DNA from 2 places in the Microbacterium sp. OVT16B genome. Region 1 is predicted to be linked to the other one. Evidence: riboswitches for the same ligand, from Rfam matches in the RefSeq annotation. Region 1 holds a riboswitch; the other holds the start of a gene.
The links. Region 1 has a riboswitch for thiamine pyrophosphate ahead of LC438_RS02610 (ECF transporter S component). Riboswitches for the same ligand answer to the same signal wherever they lie in the genome.
Positions count from the first base shown of each region.

Region 2: another riboswitch for thiamine pyrophosphate. It lies ahead of thiM (hydroxyethylthiazole kinase); the one in region 1 lies ahead of LC438_RS02610 (ECF transporter S component).

Region 1 covers NZ_JAHXZA010000001.1:550,474-557,685, reverse strand. The annotation lists gene LC438_RS02625 (aminoglycoside 3'-phosphotransferase) at 1-117, shown strand, start outside; gene LC438_RS02620 (energy-coupling factor transporter transmembrane protein EcfT) at 119-922, opposite strand; gene LC438_RS02615 (ABC transporter ATP-binding protein) at 919-2,379, opposite strand; gene LC438_RS02610 (ECF transporter S component) at 2,376-3,023, opposite strand; TPP riboswitch at 3,014-3,125, opposite strand; gene LC438_RS02605 (D-alanyl-D-alanine carboxypeptidase) at 3,208-4,758, shown strand; gene LC438_RS02600 (ABC transporter ATP-binding protein) at 4,910-7,111, opposite strand; gene LC438_RS02595 (ABC transporter ATP-binding protein) at 7,162-7,212, opposite strand, start outside.
Region 2 covers NZ_JAHXZA010000001.1:1,508,222-1,515,433, reverse strand. The annotation lists gene thiD (bifunctional hydroxymethylpyrimidine kinase/phosphomethylpyrimidine kinase) at 1-1,621, opposite strand, end outside; gene thiM (hydroxyethylthiazole kinase) at 1,618-2,466, opposite strand; TPP riboswitch at 2,456-2,550, opposite strand; gene LC438_RS07115 (NAD-dependent epimerase/dehydratase family protein) at 2,574-3,539, opposite strand; gene LC438_RS07110 (DUF402 domain-containing protein) at 3,622-4,338, opposite strand; gene pheT (phenylalanine--tRNA ligase subunit beta) at 4,376-6,880, opposite strand; gene pheS (phenylalanine--tRNA ligase subunit alpha) at 6,880-7,212, opposite strand, start outside.

The DNA of each region.
Region 1 (7,212 bases):
ATGAGCACGAAGTGGAACGCCGGCCCGGGCTGGACCGACACCCTCATCGAGGCGTACGGCGTGGAGCCCGACCGTGAACGGCTCGCCTACTACCGGCGGCTGTGGAACAGGACCTGAGTCACGACGCCCCGCCCGCGCCGATGACGAAGTTCCAGGAGCCGGTCGCGACGGCGGCGGCGATCGCGACGAGCGGGATCACCGCGCACGCGAGCAGGAGCGCGGTGTCGCGCCGGGTCCACACTGATTCCCGCGCCCACGACCGCGGACCGGTTCCCCCGAATCCCCTGGCCTCCATCGCCGTGGCGAGCGAGGAGCCGCGGCGGATCGCGAGCACGAACAGCGCGAACGCCATGCCGAGGGTGCGGCGGATACGACCCTGATCGGCGACGCCCCGCGCCCTCCTGGCGAGCGCGAGAGCCCGCCAGTCGTCGGCGAGGAGTCCGAGCATCCGCATTCCGGCGAGGGCTCCGACGACGAAGCGCGCGGGCAGCCGGAGCCGCTGCGCCAGATCGTCGGCGAGGTCGGTGGGATCGACCGTGACGAAGAGCACCACGGAGGGCAGGCCGATCGCCAGCACGCGCACCGCGGTGGCGGCGGCGAGCGCGAGCGATCCGTCGCTCACCCTCATCAGCAGCCACTCGAAGTGCACCTCGCCGCTCTGCGCTCCGTACAGGGCGATCGTGACCGCGCTCAGCGGCGCCGCGATCCAGAGCACGGCGGTGCGGGTCCAGAACTCGCGTGCGCCGAGGCCCGCGAGCAGCAGCAGCGGGATCTCCAGGACCAGGGCGACGGATGCCGACACCACGTCGATCGAGAGGATGAGCGGAACCGCGATGAGCAGCGCCGCGGCGAGCTTGGCGAGCGCCGAGCGCGGAGCGATGGGGCCGCGGCGCTCGATGCGGGCGGTGAGCGGGTCGATCATGCGCCCACCTCGAGCCTGCGGGCGTGCAGGGCGCGCAGCACGGCCTCATCGTGGCTGATCGCGACGATCGCGGCGCCGTCGTCTCTCAGACCGGCGATGATCGCGACGAGCTCGGCCCAGGTCGTGGCGTCCTGCCCGAACGTCGGCTCGTCGAGCAAGATCATCTGCGGGCGAGTGGCGAGAGCGGCGGCCACCGTGAGACGACGCTTCTCCCCTCCGGACAGCGTGTACGGGTTCGCCTCGGCGAGCGCGGTCAGCCGCAGACGCTCCAGCAGCTCGTCGGCACGTCGGGCGATCTCCGCCTCGTCCAGCCGCAGAGCGCGGGGGCCCACGGCGAGCTCCTCCCGAACGGTCTTCGCGAGGAGCTGGTGCTCGGGGGTCTGCAGCACCGTCGCGATGCGGGTGAGCAGCGCGCGGGACGTCCAGCGGAAGGGGTCGTCTCCCGACCCCGACGACAGCGCTGCCGAGGCGACGACCCGCCCGCTCTCCGCCGGGATGAGACCCGCGAGCGTGAGCCCGAAGGTCGACTTGCCCGCCCCGTTGGGGCCGGTGATGCCGATCGCCTCCCCCGCGTGCACGTCGAGGTCGAAGGGACCGGCGACCGGGATGCCGCGGCTGCGCGCCACGGTCAGGGCGTGCGCCCGCAGCAGGACCTCACCCGGTCCGTACGCCGGCGGAGGGGGAACAGCCGGCGGATGACCGGGCACCCAGACCCCGGATGCGGCGAGCTCGGCGCCGCGCGTGCCGAGCACCTCGTCGGGAGTCCCGTCCGCCAGGACGACGGTGCCTTCGGGCTCCGCGCCGAGCACGATGACCCGGTCGACCAGGGGCAGCCACGCGTCGATGCGGTGCTCGATCACGACGAGGGTCGCCCCGGTCGCGTCGAGGGCGGCGGCGACCGCATCCCGCACATCCCGCACCCCCTCGGGGTCGAGGTTGGCGGTCGGCTCGTCGAGCAGGATCGCTCCGGGGCGCATGGCGATCACGCCCGCCAGCGCCAGCCGCTGCTTCTGCCCTCCCGAGAGCGCCGCTGTCGAGCGGTCGAGGGGCACGTCGAGCTCGACGGCATCCATCGCCTCGCGCACCCGCGGCCAGATCTCCTCGCGGGGCACGCCGAGGTTCTCGCATCCGAAGGCGATGTCGTCGCCGACCCTGGCGAGCATGGTCTGCGTGTCGGGGTCCTGCAGCACCATCCCCACGCGGCCCCGGCTCTCCGTCGCGGGAACGCCGTCGACGAGGAGCGCTCCGTGCGTCTCCCCCTCGTCGGCGCCGCCGAGCACGCCGCCGAAGCCCTGCAGCAGCGTGGACTTGCCCGAGCCGGAGGCGCCGAGCAGAAGCACCCGCTCCCCCGGCTCGATTCGCAGTTCGACCTCGCGCACGGCCCAGCGCAGCCGGGTGGCGTAGCGCCATCCCCAGCCGCGCGCATCGAGCGCGGCGGGGTTCACCCGGGCGGTCACACTCGTGCGGTGACCTCGCGGCCGGCCGCGAACCGGCTCAGGGCGCCGGTGGCGGCGAGTCCGCGGGCGATCAGCCAGGCGCCGAGCCCGGCGATCACCGCACCGGAGATGGTCGTCGAGGAGATGTAGACGGCGGTGAAGAGCGTGTCCACCCCCGGGTACCAGAGGATGCGGTCGTTGATGCCGCACGCGAGCCCCGCGCCGGCGCCGGCCAGCATCGCGACGGGCAGACGCCAGACGCCGTACAGGAACACGAGGAAGATCAGCTCGGCGCCGATGCCCTGCACGAGTCCGGAGACGATGGTCAGCGGCCCCCACGCGTTGCCGATCAGCGCCGAGATGATCGCGGCGACCAGCTCGGTGTAGAGCGCGGCGCCGGGCTTGCGGACGATCAGCCCGCCGAGGACGCCGGCGATCAGCCACGGACCGGCGAGCAGTCCCTGGACGCCGGGGAGCAGCGCCTCGAGGGCCCCGCTCGGGGTCACGTATCCGACGTTCCACAGCAAGAAGATCGCCGCGCAGGCGACGGCGACGACGCTGGCCACGACGATGTCGACGACGCGCCAGCGCCAGAGCTGGGCGTTGCGCAGGCCTGTGGCCGTGGATGCCGCTTCGGTGCTCGACCGGTGCGTGGACGTACTCATCTGAACTCCTCCCTGCGCCGGCATGATCCGGATCAGGTTCGACGGTCGAAGCGCGATTCGCTCCCTCTCAGCCCGGCTCGCCGGACTCCCGTGGTTGTGCTCTCGATCATACCCAGTGCCGACACTCCGCGCTCCCCTGTTGCGGCACCGCGGTTCTCACGGGAGAGTTCGGTACCGTAAGCAGGTGACCGCTCCTGACTCCGCCGAGGCCACCGCTCCCCTGGGCGATGCCCCGATCGACGCCGCCGCAGACGCGGACACGTCGGCCATCGACGCGGAGCTCGACCGGGTCCCCGCGATCCCGGATGCTTCGGCTCACGACTCCGAACTGGAGCAGCTGGTCGCGGACGCAGAGGCCCCCGCCGCTCAGTGGGCGAGCGAGGGCGGAGCGGCGACCGCACTCACCTGGGTGGATGCGGCATCCGTCGCCGACCACTCCCCGACGGCGACGCTCGACGGCGATCAGGTGCGCGAACCAGGGGCCGCGCTCTGGACGGGCGCCCGGCTGCGCCCCGCCGCGGCGGGTCCAGGCGTGCTCGTGCCGATCGGCATCCTCGCCGCACTGGCCGCCTCCTACGCGGGCACGACCCTGCTGTGGCCGCTGCACGAGGTCGCGCCGACCGTGAAGACGGCGGAGTTCCAGGCGACGGCCGCTCCGGCAGCGGCCATCACGTGGCCGACGCAGGGCAGCGCGGCGGTCGGCATCCAGGGCATCGGAACGGTCGCCTCTTCGCCGGATCCGGCCGTCATCGCGAGCATCACCAAGGTGGTCAGCGTGCTCATGGTGCTGGATCAGATGCCGCTCGCCGTCGGCGAGCAGGGCCCGTCCTTCTCGTTCACCAAGGCCGACAGCCAGTCGTATCTCGCGTACAAGCGCAGCGACCAGTCGGCGCTCGACGTGCCCGTCGGGGGTTCCCTGACGGAGTTCCAGATGCTGCAAGGCATCCTGCTCGGCTCGGCGAACAACTACATCGACCGCCTCGCGAAGGAGATCTGGGGCTCGGACAAGGCCTTCGCAGACGCCGCGGCGACCTGGCTCAGAGATCGCGGCATCCAGGGCATCACGATCCTCTCGCCCTCCGGGTTCGACGAGCGCAACACGGCGACCCCCGAGGCGCTGATCGCCGTGGCGGAGCGGGCGATGCAGAACCCCGTGTTCGCGGGGATCGTCGGCACGCCCTCGGTCGAGCTGCCGGGCGCCGGACTCGTGAAGAACACGAACGGGATGCTGTCGGACTCCGGTGTGGTCGGCATCAAGACCGGCACCCTTCACGAGAGCTGGAATCTGCTCACCGCGAAGGACGTGGTCGTCGACGGCACGACCGTGCATCTCTACGCCTCGGTGCTCACGCAGGCCGATGACGACATGCGTCTCGCGTCGACGCGGTCTCTGTTCTCGCAGGTCGAGGACGCGCTGCAGGCCGAGACCCCCGCGGTGGCGAAGGGAACCGTCGTCGGAGAGGTGGACACCCTGTGGGGTGCATCCACCGAGATCGTGACGGATGCCGACGCCGACGTCGTGCTGTGGGACTCCGCCGCGGCGGAGGCGACGCCCGAGTTCGATCTGGGCGAGAAGAGCAAGGCGGGCGCCGAGGTCGGCACGTTGACCGTCGCCGGCCCCCTCGACACGGCGACGACTCCACTCACTCTGAAGAAGAAGCTCGAGGGGCCCAGCGCCTGGTGGCGTCTCACCCACCCCCTGGAGCTCTTCGGCCTGACCTCCGACAAACGCTAGCCGGAGCCAGGCGCATAGCCCCCGGGCGCACGGCCCCAGGGCGCACGACCCCTGAGCACGCGGGCGCCCAGGCGCACAACTCCCGGGGACACGGCCCAGCGCACGCGAAAGCCCCGCCCCGAGTGACCGGGGCGAGGCTTTCGCGGTGAGCTCAGGCCCTGTTGTCGCCGGAGTCCGAACGCTCGATGAGCGACTCCGCCGAGGCGACCTCCGCTGCCGGGCTCTGCGCGCCGACCGAGGCGCCGACGCGCGCGGCATCCGCCTCGGCCTCGGCGTCGCCGGTGACGACCACGGGGGTCGTTCCGGTGAGCGCCTCTTCGGCGTCGATGTCGGCCGCGGCCTGCTCGAACTGCGACTGGTACAGACGCCAGTAGGCGCCCTGCGCGGCGATGAGCTCGTCGTGCGTGCCCTTCTCCACGATGTCGCCGTGCTCCATCACGAGGATGAGGTCGGCGTCACGGATGGTCGACAGGCGGTGCGCGATGACGAAGGACGTGCGTCCTTCTCGGAGCGCCGCCATCGCGTGCTGCAGCAGCAGCTCGGTGCGGGTGTCGACCGCCGATGTCGCCTCATCGAGGATGAGGATCGACGGCTGCGCGACGAACGCCCTGGCGATGGTGATGAGCTGGCGTTCGCCCGCCGAGACGTTCGACGCGTCTTCGTCGAGGACCGTGTCGTAGCCCTCGGGGAGAGCGTGCACGAACCGGTCGACGTACGTCGCCTTCGCGGCGGCGAGCACCTCGTCGTCGGTCGCCGTGGAGCGGCCGTAGCGGATGTTCTCGCGGATGCTCCCGGCGAACAGCCACGGATCCTGCAGCACCATTCCGGTGCGCGAGCGCAGGTCGTCGCGTGTCATGTCCGCGATGTCCTGCCCGTCGAGCAGGATGCGTCCGCCGCTGAGCTCGTAGAACCGCATGATCAGGTTGACCAGCGTGGTCTTTCCCGCGCCGGTCGGGCCGACGATCGCGACGGTCTGCCCTGGCTCGACCTGGAACGACAGGTCGGTGATGAGCGGACGGTCCTCCGAGTAGGAGAACGCGACGTTCTCGAACTCGATGACGCCCTTGCCGTCGACGACCGTGGGGGCGTCGTCGGCATCCGGCTCCTGCTCGTCTTCGTCGAGCAGCTGGAAGACGCGCTCCGCGGAGGCGGTTCCCGACTGCACGACCGCTGCCATGCCGCCGAGCTCTGCCAGCGGCTGGGAGAACTGCTGCGAGTACTGGATGAACGCCTGCACGTCGCCGAGGCGCAGCTGGCCGTTGGCGACCATGAGGCCACCCAGCACCGCGAGGGCGGCGTAGCTGAGGCTGCCGACGAAGGTCATCGCGGGCATGATGATGCCCGAGAGGAACTGCGCCTTGAACGCCGACTGGAACAGCTCCTCGTTCTCGACCTGGAACTTGTCGAGAGCGTCCTGCTCGCGTCCGAAGACCTTGACCAGTGCGTGGCCGGAGAAGGCCTCCTCGACGCGGGCGTTCAGGCGTCCGACCTTGCGCCACTGCTGGCCGAAGGCCTTCTGCGAACGCGGACCGATGACGCCGAAGATGACGCCCATCAGCGGGAGCGCGATCAGGGCGACGAGCGCGAGCTGCCACGAGATCGAGAACATCATGATCAGCACGCCGACCACCGTGAGCACGGAGGTGAGGGCGCCGGACAGCGACTGCTGCATGGTCTGCGTGATGTTGTCGATGTCGTTCGTGACCCGCGAGATCAGTTCACCTCGCTGCACCTTGTCGAAGTACGACAGGGGCAGACGGTTGATCTTCGCCTCGACGTCTTCGCGCAGGCGCCACATGGTGCGGACCATGATGACGTTGATGACGTAGCCCTGGATCCAGCTGAGGAGCGCGGCGAGCACGTAGATCGCCAGCACCGCGAGGATGATCCAGCGCATGGCCTCGAAGTCGATGCCGTCGCCGACCTTGAAGTCGCGCATCGCGGCGACCTGGTTGGCGAAGTCGTCCTGGCCGAACTGGCGCAGCTGCTCCACGACCTCGCTCTTCGGTGTCCCTGCGGGGAACCCGGGGAACGTGTCGGTCTTGCGTCCCAGTTCGTTGGAGAAGAAGCCCGCGTAGACGAGGTTGGTCGCCTCGGCGAGGACCTTCGGGGCCGCCACGGAGAGGAAGACGCCGATGGCGCCGAGGATCGACACGAACACGAACCAGACGGCGGAGGGCTTGAGGAGCCCGATCATCCGCTTGAAGCTCGGGCCGAAGTTGTCGGCCTTGCCCGGCGCGACGCTGTCCCAGTCCCCCGAGTTCTGACGGGCCTGCTCGGCGAGCTCGGCCTCGTACTTCTCCTCCTCGGTGAGCTCGGGCTCGACGGTCGCGGCGGCCTTGGCCGCCGCCATGCGCTCCCGACGGCTCTGCGGCTTCTCGGGAGTCGACGGGTTCTGCGCGCTCATGCGTCCACCCCCAGCTGCGACTCGACGATCTCGCGGTACGTGTCGTT
Region 2 (7,212 bases), 960 kb from region 1:
CGTACTCCCGCAGGTACAGCGCGTCCTGCGCGAGGTAGAACACGAAGGCATCGCGATCCAGCGTGCCGTCGGCGAGGGCACGGATGAACGGGAGCTCGTCGATGCCGGAACGGATGTCGGAGATGCCGTCCCACCAGTCCGCGCGGACCTCACCGGGGGTGGGTCGGGTGTCGAGACCACCGCGGGACCAGAGGCCTGCGAAGTGGTGCACCGGGCCGTGTCCGCGTCCGACACGGAGCTCATGGCTCTCACGCAGCGCCTCCCGCAGCCAGGTGCGCGCTCCGGCGACGGCATCCGCCGGGCTCTCCCCCCGCGCGAGCAGCGTAGCCAGCGCGGAGGACAGCGAGCAGCCGGTGCCGTGCGTGTGCGGGGTGTCGATGCGGGCGCCGGAGAACTCGCGCCGCACCCCGGCGCCGATCAGCGCGTCTGGGGTCTCCGCACCGGTGAGGTGCCCGCCCTTGACGAGCACCTGGGCGCCGATCTCGGCCGACAGCTCCTCCGCCGCGGCGAGTGCCTCCTCCCAACCTGTGATCCGACGGGAGGTGAGCACGGCGAGCTCGGTGAGATTGGGGGTGACGACGTCGGCACGGCTCAGCAGTCCGCGCAGCGCGTGCTCGGCCGCCGCGTCGAGCAGGCGGTCCCCGCTGGTGGCGACCATGACGGGATCGATCACGACGATCGGCGGGCGCACCCGGTCGAGCCAGTCGGCCACGGCGCCGATGACCTCCGCGTCGGCGAGCATGCCGATCTTCACGGCGTCCACGACGATGTCGGCGGAGATCGCGTCGAGCTGCGCGCGCAGGAACTCCGTCGGCGGCACGTGCACGGCGCTGACGCCCTGCGTGTTCTGCGCGGTGAGCGCGGTGAGGACTGCCATGCCGTATCCCCCGTTCGCCGCGATCGACTTCAGGTCGGCCTGGATGCCCGCCCCTCCCGACGGGTCGCTGCCGGCGATGCTGAGCACACGCGGCACCCCCGCTGCACGCCAGCGGCGGAGGAATCCTCGCGCCGCCGCTGCCGGATCATCGGCGGCGCACAGGGCCGACACGACCGCGAGACCGGCGGCGCCCGCCTCGCGCAGCGCCTCGGCGTCGTCGATGCCGACGCCGCCGATCGCCACGCACGGCAGCGGAGAGGCCGCAGCCACCGCCGCGAAGCCCTCGATGCCGAGTGCAGGCGGATGGTCGGGCTTGGTGCTGGTCGGTCGGATGACGCCGACGCCGAGGTAGTCCACTGTGCCCTCCGGCAGCTCTCCGAGTGCGGCGAGGTGCTCAGCGCTGTTCGCGGTGAGACCGATCAGGGCCTCGGGGCCGAGTGCGGCACGGGCGCGCAGCACCGAGGAGTCCCCCTGTCCGAGGTGCACGCCGTCGACGCGGGCGCCCGCGGCACGAGCGGCGAGCGCGGCGTCGAGACGGTCGTTCACGACGAGGAGCGCTCGACCGTCGATCACCCGGGAGAGCTCGACGAGCTGCGCGGTCGTCTCGGCATCCGTCGCCCGCTTGTCGCGCAGCTGCACGAGGCGCACTCCCCCGTCGACGGCCATCCGCACGGTCTCCACGACGCCGCGTTCTCCGCACAGCCCCGGATCGGTGACGAGGTACAGAGAGAGGTCGGCGATCACAGCGCGCCGCCCTCGACGCGCGCCGCTCCGGCGAGATCGGCAGGATGCACGGCGGCGAGCGCATCGAGCAGTGCGACCGCGAAGCTGCCCGGGCCTGCGGATGCCGCAGCGGCGCGCTCGGCGGCGATCGTGTAGACGAGGCTGGCCGAGGCGACCGCCGTGAGCGCATCGGCTCCCGTGGTCCGTGCGGCCCCGAGGAACGCAGCCATGACGGCGCCGAGAGCGCAGCCGCCTCCCGTGACCCTGGTGAGCAGCTCGTGTCCGTTCGCGAGCCGCAGCACGCGCTCCCCGTCGGTGATCAGGTCCACCGGCCCCGACACCGCGACGATGCTGCCGAGGCGCGAGGAGAGCGCGACCGCGGCGTCGGCGGCGGCATCCGTGGTGTCGGTGGCGTCGACCCCTCGACCGCCTGCGCTGAGTCCGGCCAGCGCCAGGATCTCCGAGGCGTTGCCGCGGATGGCCGTCGGGCGCAGCGCCACGAGCTCCTGCGCCAGCGCCGTGCGCACCGGGAGCGCGCCGATGGCGACGGGGTCGAGCACCCAGGGTGTGCCGGATGCCACGGCTCCAGCCGCCGCCTCGAGGCTCGCCGCTCGCTGCTCGGGGTTCGGCGTGCCGAGATTCACGAGCAGACCGGAGGCGACGCAGGCGAACATCCCGGCCTCGCCGACGATGTCGACCATCGCGGGGGCCGCGCCGACGGCGAGGAGCACGTTGGCTGTGAACCCGGTGACGACGGCGTTGGTGATGCAGTGCGTGAGAGGAGGCGCCTCTCGCAGCACCCCCAGCAGCGTGGCGGCCTCGGAGACGAGGTCGGAGGCGGACGCAGGACGCAGAAGATCGCTCATGCGACATTCCCTTCGCTAGTGCTAACTAGATCAGGTTCGACGGGTCTGTTCTCAGCCGCGGATGCGGCACCCCGTGTCACTGCTCGCAGTCTAGCGAAGAGCGCGGATCACCCGAGCTCGGCGAGAAGCTCCAGCTCCTGGGCCCGGGTGAGCCCCGCGCGCCGCTCGCGGTCGACGCCGCGTGCTCGTTCGTCCGCGAGAACCGCGTCCACGGTGTCCCCGAGCGGACGCAGGGTCCCGCCGTCGGAACGATAGGCGGCGTTCGAGCGCGTCATGAAACCGGTCATCTCCGCCGGCAGCCACAGCGGCAGCGAGCGCTCCCCCATCCAGTACTCGACGCCGTGCTCCACGAGCCATCCCTCGTCGGCGGACACCGTGTCGCCGTCGTGCCCCGCCACCGCGCGGAACAGTGCGAGCACCTCGCCGAGCGCATGCTCGTCGCCGATCGTGTTCACCGCACCGGTCGACGCCGTGGCGGCCACGTACGCCGCGAGATCATCGACGTCGATCACCTGCGTCGTGCGCCCCTCCGTTGGCGGCAGCAGCACCGTCCCGTCGCCCGCGCGGTCGAACGCCGCGGCCCAGTATCCGAAGCGATCGCTGGGGTCGCCCGCGCCGACGATGAGTCCGGGTCGCACGATGAGCGCCCGGTCTGCGAGCGTGCGCACCGCGTCCTCCGCCGCGACCTTCTGCGGACCGTACTCGTACTCATCCCCCGGTGCCGCGGCGATGTGCAGCGGAGCGGACTCGTCGGCGCCGACCGTGACGTCGTCGGAGTAGGCGGACATCGACGAGACGTACGTCCAGCGTGCGGCTCTGTCTCCGAGCGCCGCGACGGCGGCGACGACATGGTCGGCACGGGAGGAGATGTCGATCACACGGTCCCAGTCACGCACGGCCGCCTCCGCGTACGCGTCGGGATCATCCCGGTCCGCCCGCACGAGAGCAGCCCCGCTCGGCGCCGTGCGTGCACCACGGGCGAGGCACGTGACCTCGACGCCGTCGTCGATCAGCCGTCGCGCGATGCGACCGGAGAGCCAGCCGGTTCCGCCGAGGATCAGAGCAGTCGTCATGCGTCCATGTCATCAGCATCCGCCTCCGCACGGAAGCCCGTTCCGCCCAGAGCAGAGCACCGACACCGCGGCGGAGCCGACCTCAAGGGCGCCGCAGCTCCTCCAGTCCGCGAAGCTCGGGGAGGGTCCACGTCGGGTCGGGGCGCCATGCGACCCACTCCGGGTCGAAGGGCCAGTCGCCGTCGTGGAAGGACTGGATCGCGGCATCCGCATGCCTCTCGATCTGCGCGGCCTGCTCGCGGGTGAGGCGACCCTGCACGATCGCCGCGGCGACCTCGTCTTCGTCCTTGAGATGAACCGTGCGGTCCGCCGCGATCCAGACGTCGAGGATGTGATCCGAGGAGTAGGTGTCGCGGTCGGTGCGCAGGTGGGCGTTCTCCAGGTTCACGTACCAGCCGTCGAAGCGCCAGTCGCCGTCATCCGCGTGCGTCCAGAACAGGCACACCGACCAGGGTGCTCCGGCCGGAGCGATGCGCAGGCTGCCGCCGCCCCACCATGCCTCGACGATCCTCGTGCGGCCGTCGAGCCAGCGCCGCTCCAGCGGGATCGAGCGCACGCGCTCGCCCGTGACCGTGCCCTGGGCCTCCTGCAGCGTGCCGGAGGCGAGCCAGGCCACGAGACCGCGCTCATCGTCGCGCACGACGCGCATGGGGCTGATCGTCGAGGGATCTCCCGGCTGCCAGCCGGGCGCGCGGTAGTGCCAGTCGATCTGCGCTCCCGGCGTGAGGAACGGACCGTCGCCGAGCGGACGGGCGCCCTCGGGAACGGCCGCCGGGGTGCTGTGCGGGAGGATGCTCATCCCGACACGCTACCCCGGCGCCGTACCGGAACCGGGCTCAGTCGCGCAGCGCGGCGCCGAACCGCTCCGCCGCGACCGCGACCCCGGCGAGCTTGGCCTCCGTGGCCTCCGCCGCGGTCAGCGTGCGGTCGTCGGCGCGGAAGCGCAGTGCGAACGTGAGGCTCTTGGACCCCTCGGGAACGCCCTCGCCGCGGTAGTCGTCGACCAGTCGCAGGGACTCGAGCATGGGCCCCGCCCCCTCGATGAGAGCGGCACGGACGTCCCCAGCGGGGACCTCCGCGGGCACCGTGAGCGACACGTCCTGCGTCGCCGCGGGGAAGGTCGACAGCGAGGCCGCGACCGTCCCTCCCCCGGCGAGCGAGAGGATGCCGTCGAGATCGAGCTCGAGCACCGTCGCGGGACCGGGCAGATCGGCGTCCTCGGAGACCGCCGGGTGCAGCTCGCCGACGTAGCCGACCTCCGCATCCCCGATGCGGAGCGCACCGGCACGGCCGGGGTGGAGCGCGGCGCGCTGCGTCTGCGCCACGTCGATCTCGACGCCCGCCGCCGCGGCGATGACGCGCACGGCGTCGAGGGCCTCGGAGAGACCGGCCGCCTCGGCCGCTCGGCCCGGCTGGCGCGCCGACACGTTGCCCGTGAACAGCGCCGCGACGTGACGGTGCTGCGGCGGGATCGACGCGTTCAGCTCTGCGAGCGTCTCGTCCGACGGACGCACGCCGAGCGGCGGCACCTCGTCGGTGCCGTAGACGACGCCGGGTTCGGGCAGGAAGACGACGCCGGTCTCGAAGATCGCGAGGTCCGTGAAGCCGCGCGAGATGTTGCGATGCGCGATCTGCAGGAGACCGGGGATCAGCGAGCGCCGCAGGTACGGCGCCTGGCCGTCGAGGGCGTTCGCCAGGCGGATGCTGGGCAGGTGCTCGCCCGCGGCGGAGCCGTGCAGATCGTTCTGCGCCTCGTTCGTGAACGGGAACGCGGACGTCTCGACGAGTCCTGCGGACGCGAGCGCGTTCGCGACCCGACGGCGACCCTGCTGGTGCGCGGTGAGTCCGCGGCCGGAGGGCGGCGTGGGCAGCACCGACGGGATGCGGTCGAGCCCGTGGATGCGCGCGACCTCCTCGGCCAGCGTCCACTTGTCCGTGAGGTCGGGGCGCCAGGTGGGCGGGATGACCGTCCAGCCGGCGTCGGTCGCGGTGACCTCGGCGCCGATCGTCTCGAGCGCGCCCGAGATCTCGGCATCCGTGTAGTCCACGCCGATGAGCCCCTCGACGAAGCCTGTGGGCAGCTCGATGTCGCCGACGAAGACCTCGGCGAACAGCGCGCCGCCCTCCTCGGTGAGCGTGCCGCCGGCGAGCTCGACCATGAGGTCGGCGGCGCGACGGGCCGCGACGAACGGGATCAGCGGGTCGACGCCTCGCTCGAAGCGCTTGGAGGCCTCGCTGGGCAGCTTGTGACGACGTGCCGAGCGCGCGATCGTGACCGGGTCGAACGTCGCCGCCTCGATGAGGACGTTGCGCGTGGTCTCCGTCATCTCGGTCGTGCCGCCGCCCATGACCCCGGCGATGCCGATGGGGCCCGAGTCGTCGGTGATCAGCAGGTCAGAGGCGTCGAGCGTGCGCTCCTGGCCGTCGAGCGTCGTGATCTTCTCGCCCGCGGAGGCGCGGCGCACGGTGATGCCGCCGCTCAGGGCGTCGAGGTCGTAGCCGTGGAGGGGCTGGCCGAGCTCGAGCATCACGTAGTTCGTGATGTCGATGAGCACGCCGAGGGAGCGCATGCCGGCGAGGGTCAGACGCGCGATCATCCAGGGCGGCGTCGGACGCGACGGGTCGACCCCGCGCACCACGCGGGTGACGAACTCGCTCGCGCCGACGCGTCCGCGCACGGGGGCCTGGTCGTCGACGATCGCGGTGTGACCGGTGCCCGGCTGGAGCTCGGCAAAGTCGCGCTCGGCGGGGTCGCGGAACTCCGCCCCCGTCGCGTGCGAGTACTCGCGAGCCACTCCGCGGAGCGAGAAGGCGTAGCCGCGGTCGGGGGTGACGTTGATGTCGACGGCGACGTCGTCGAGGCCGAGGAGCGCGATCGCGTCGGCGCCGACGGGCGCATCGATGCCGAGGTCGGAGAGCACGACGATGCCGTTGTGCTCATCCCCCAGGCCGAGCTCGCGCGCCGACGCGATCATGCCGTCGGACACGTGTCCGTAAGTCTTGCGCGCCGCGATCGGGAATGGACCGGGCAGCACGGCACCGGGCAGGGTCACGACGACCTTGTCGCCGGCGACGAAGTTGTGCGCACCGCAGACGATCCCGCGGATGCCGCCGTTCGCCTCGCCCACGTCGACCTGGCACCAGTTGATCGTCTTGCCGTTCGACTGCGGCTCGCCCTCGAGCGAGACGACCTGTCCGACGACGACGGGACCGGTGATGTCGAAGCGGTGGACGTCCTCCTCCTCGAAGCCGACGCGCACCATCGCCGCGAGGACGTCCTCGGGCGTGGCATCCGCTGCCAGATCGACGTACTCACGCAGCCACGAAAGCGGGACGCGCATCACACCACCATCCCGTACTGCTCGCTGAATCGGATATCGCCCTCTGCCATGTCGCGCATGTCCTGCACGTCGCTGCGGAACATGAGCCCGCGTTCGACGCCCATGCCGAAGGCGAAGCCGCTGTAGACGTCGGGGTCGATGCCCGCCGCCCGGAGCACGTTCGGGTTGATCATGCCGCAGCCGCCCCACTCGATCCAGCGCGCGCCGCCCTTGAAGGTCGGGTGCCACAGGTCGAGCTCTGCGGAGGGCTCGGTGAAGGGGAAGAAGTTCGTGCGGAAGCGCGTCTTGGCCTCCGGTCCGAAGAGCTGACGCGCGACGTGGTCGAGCGTGCC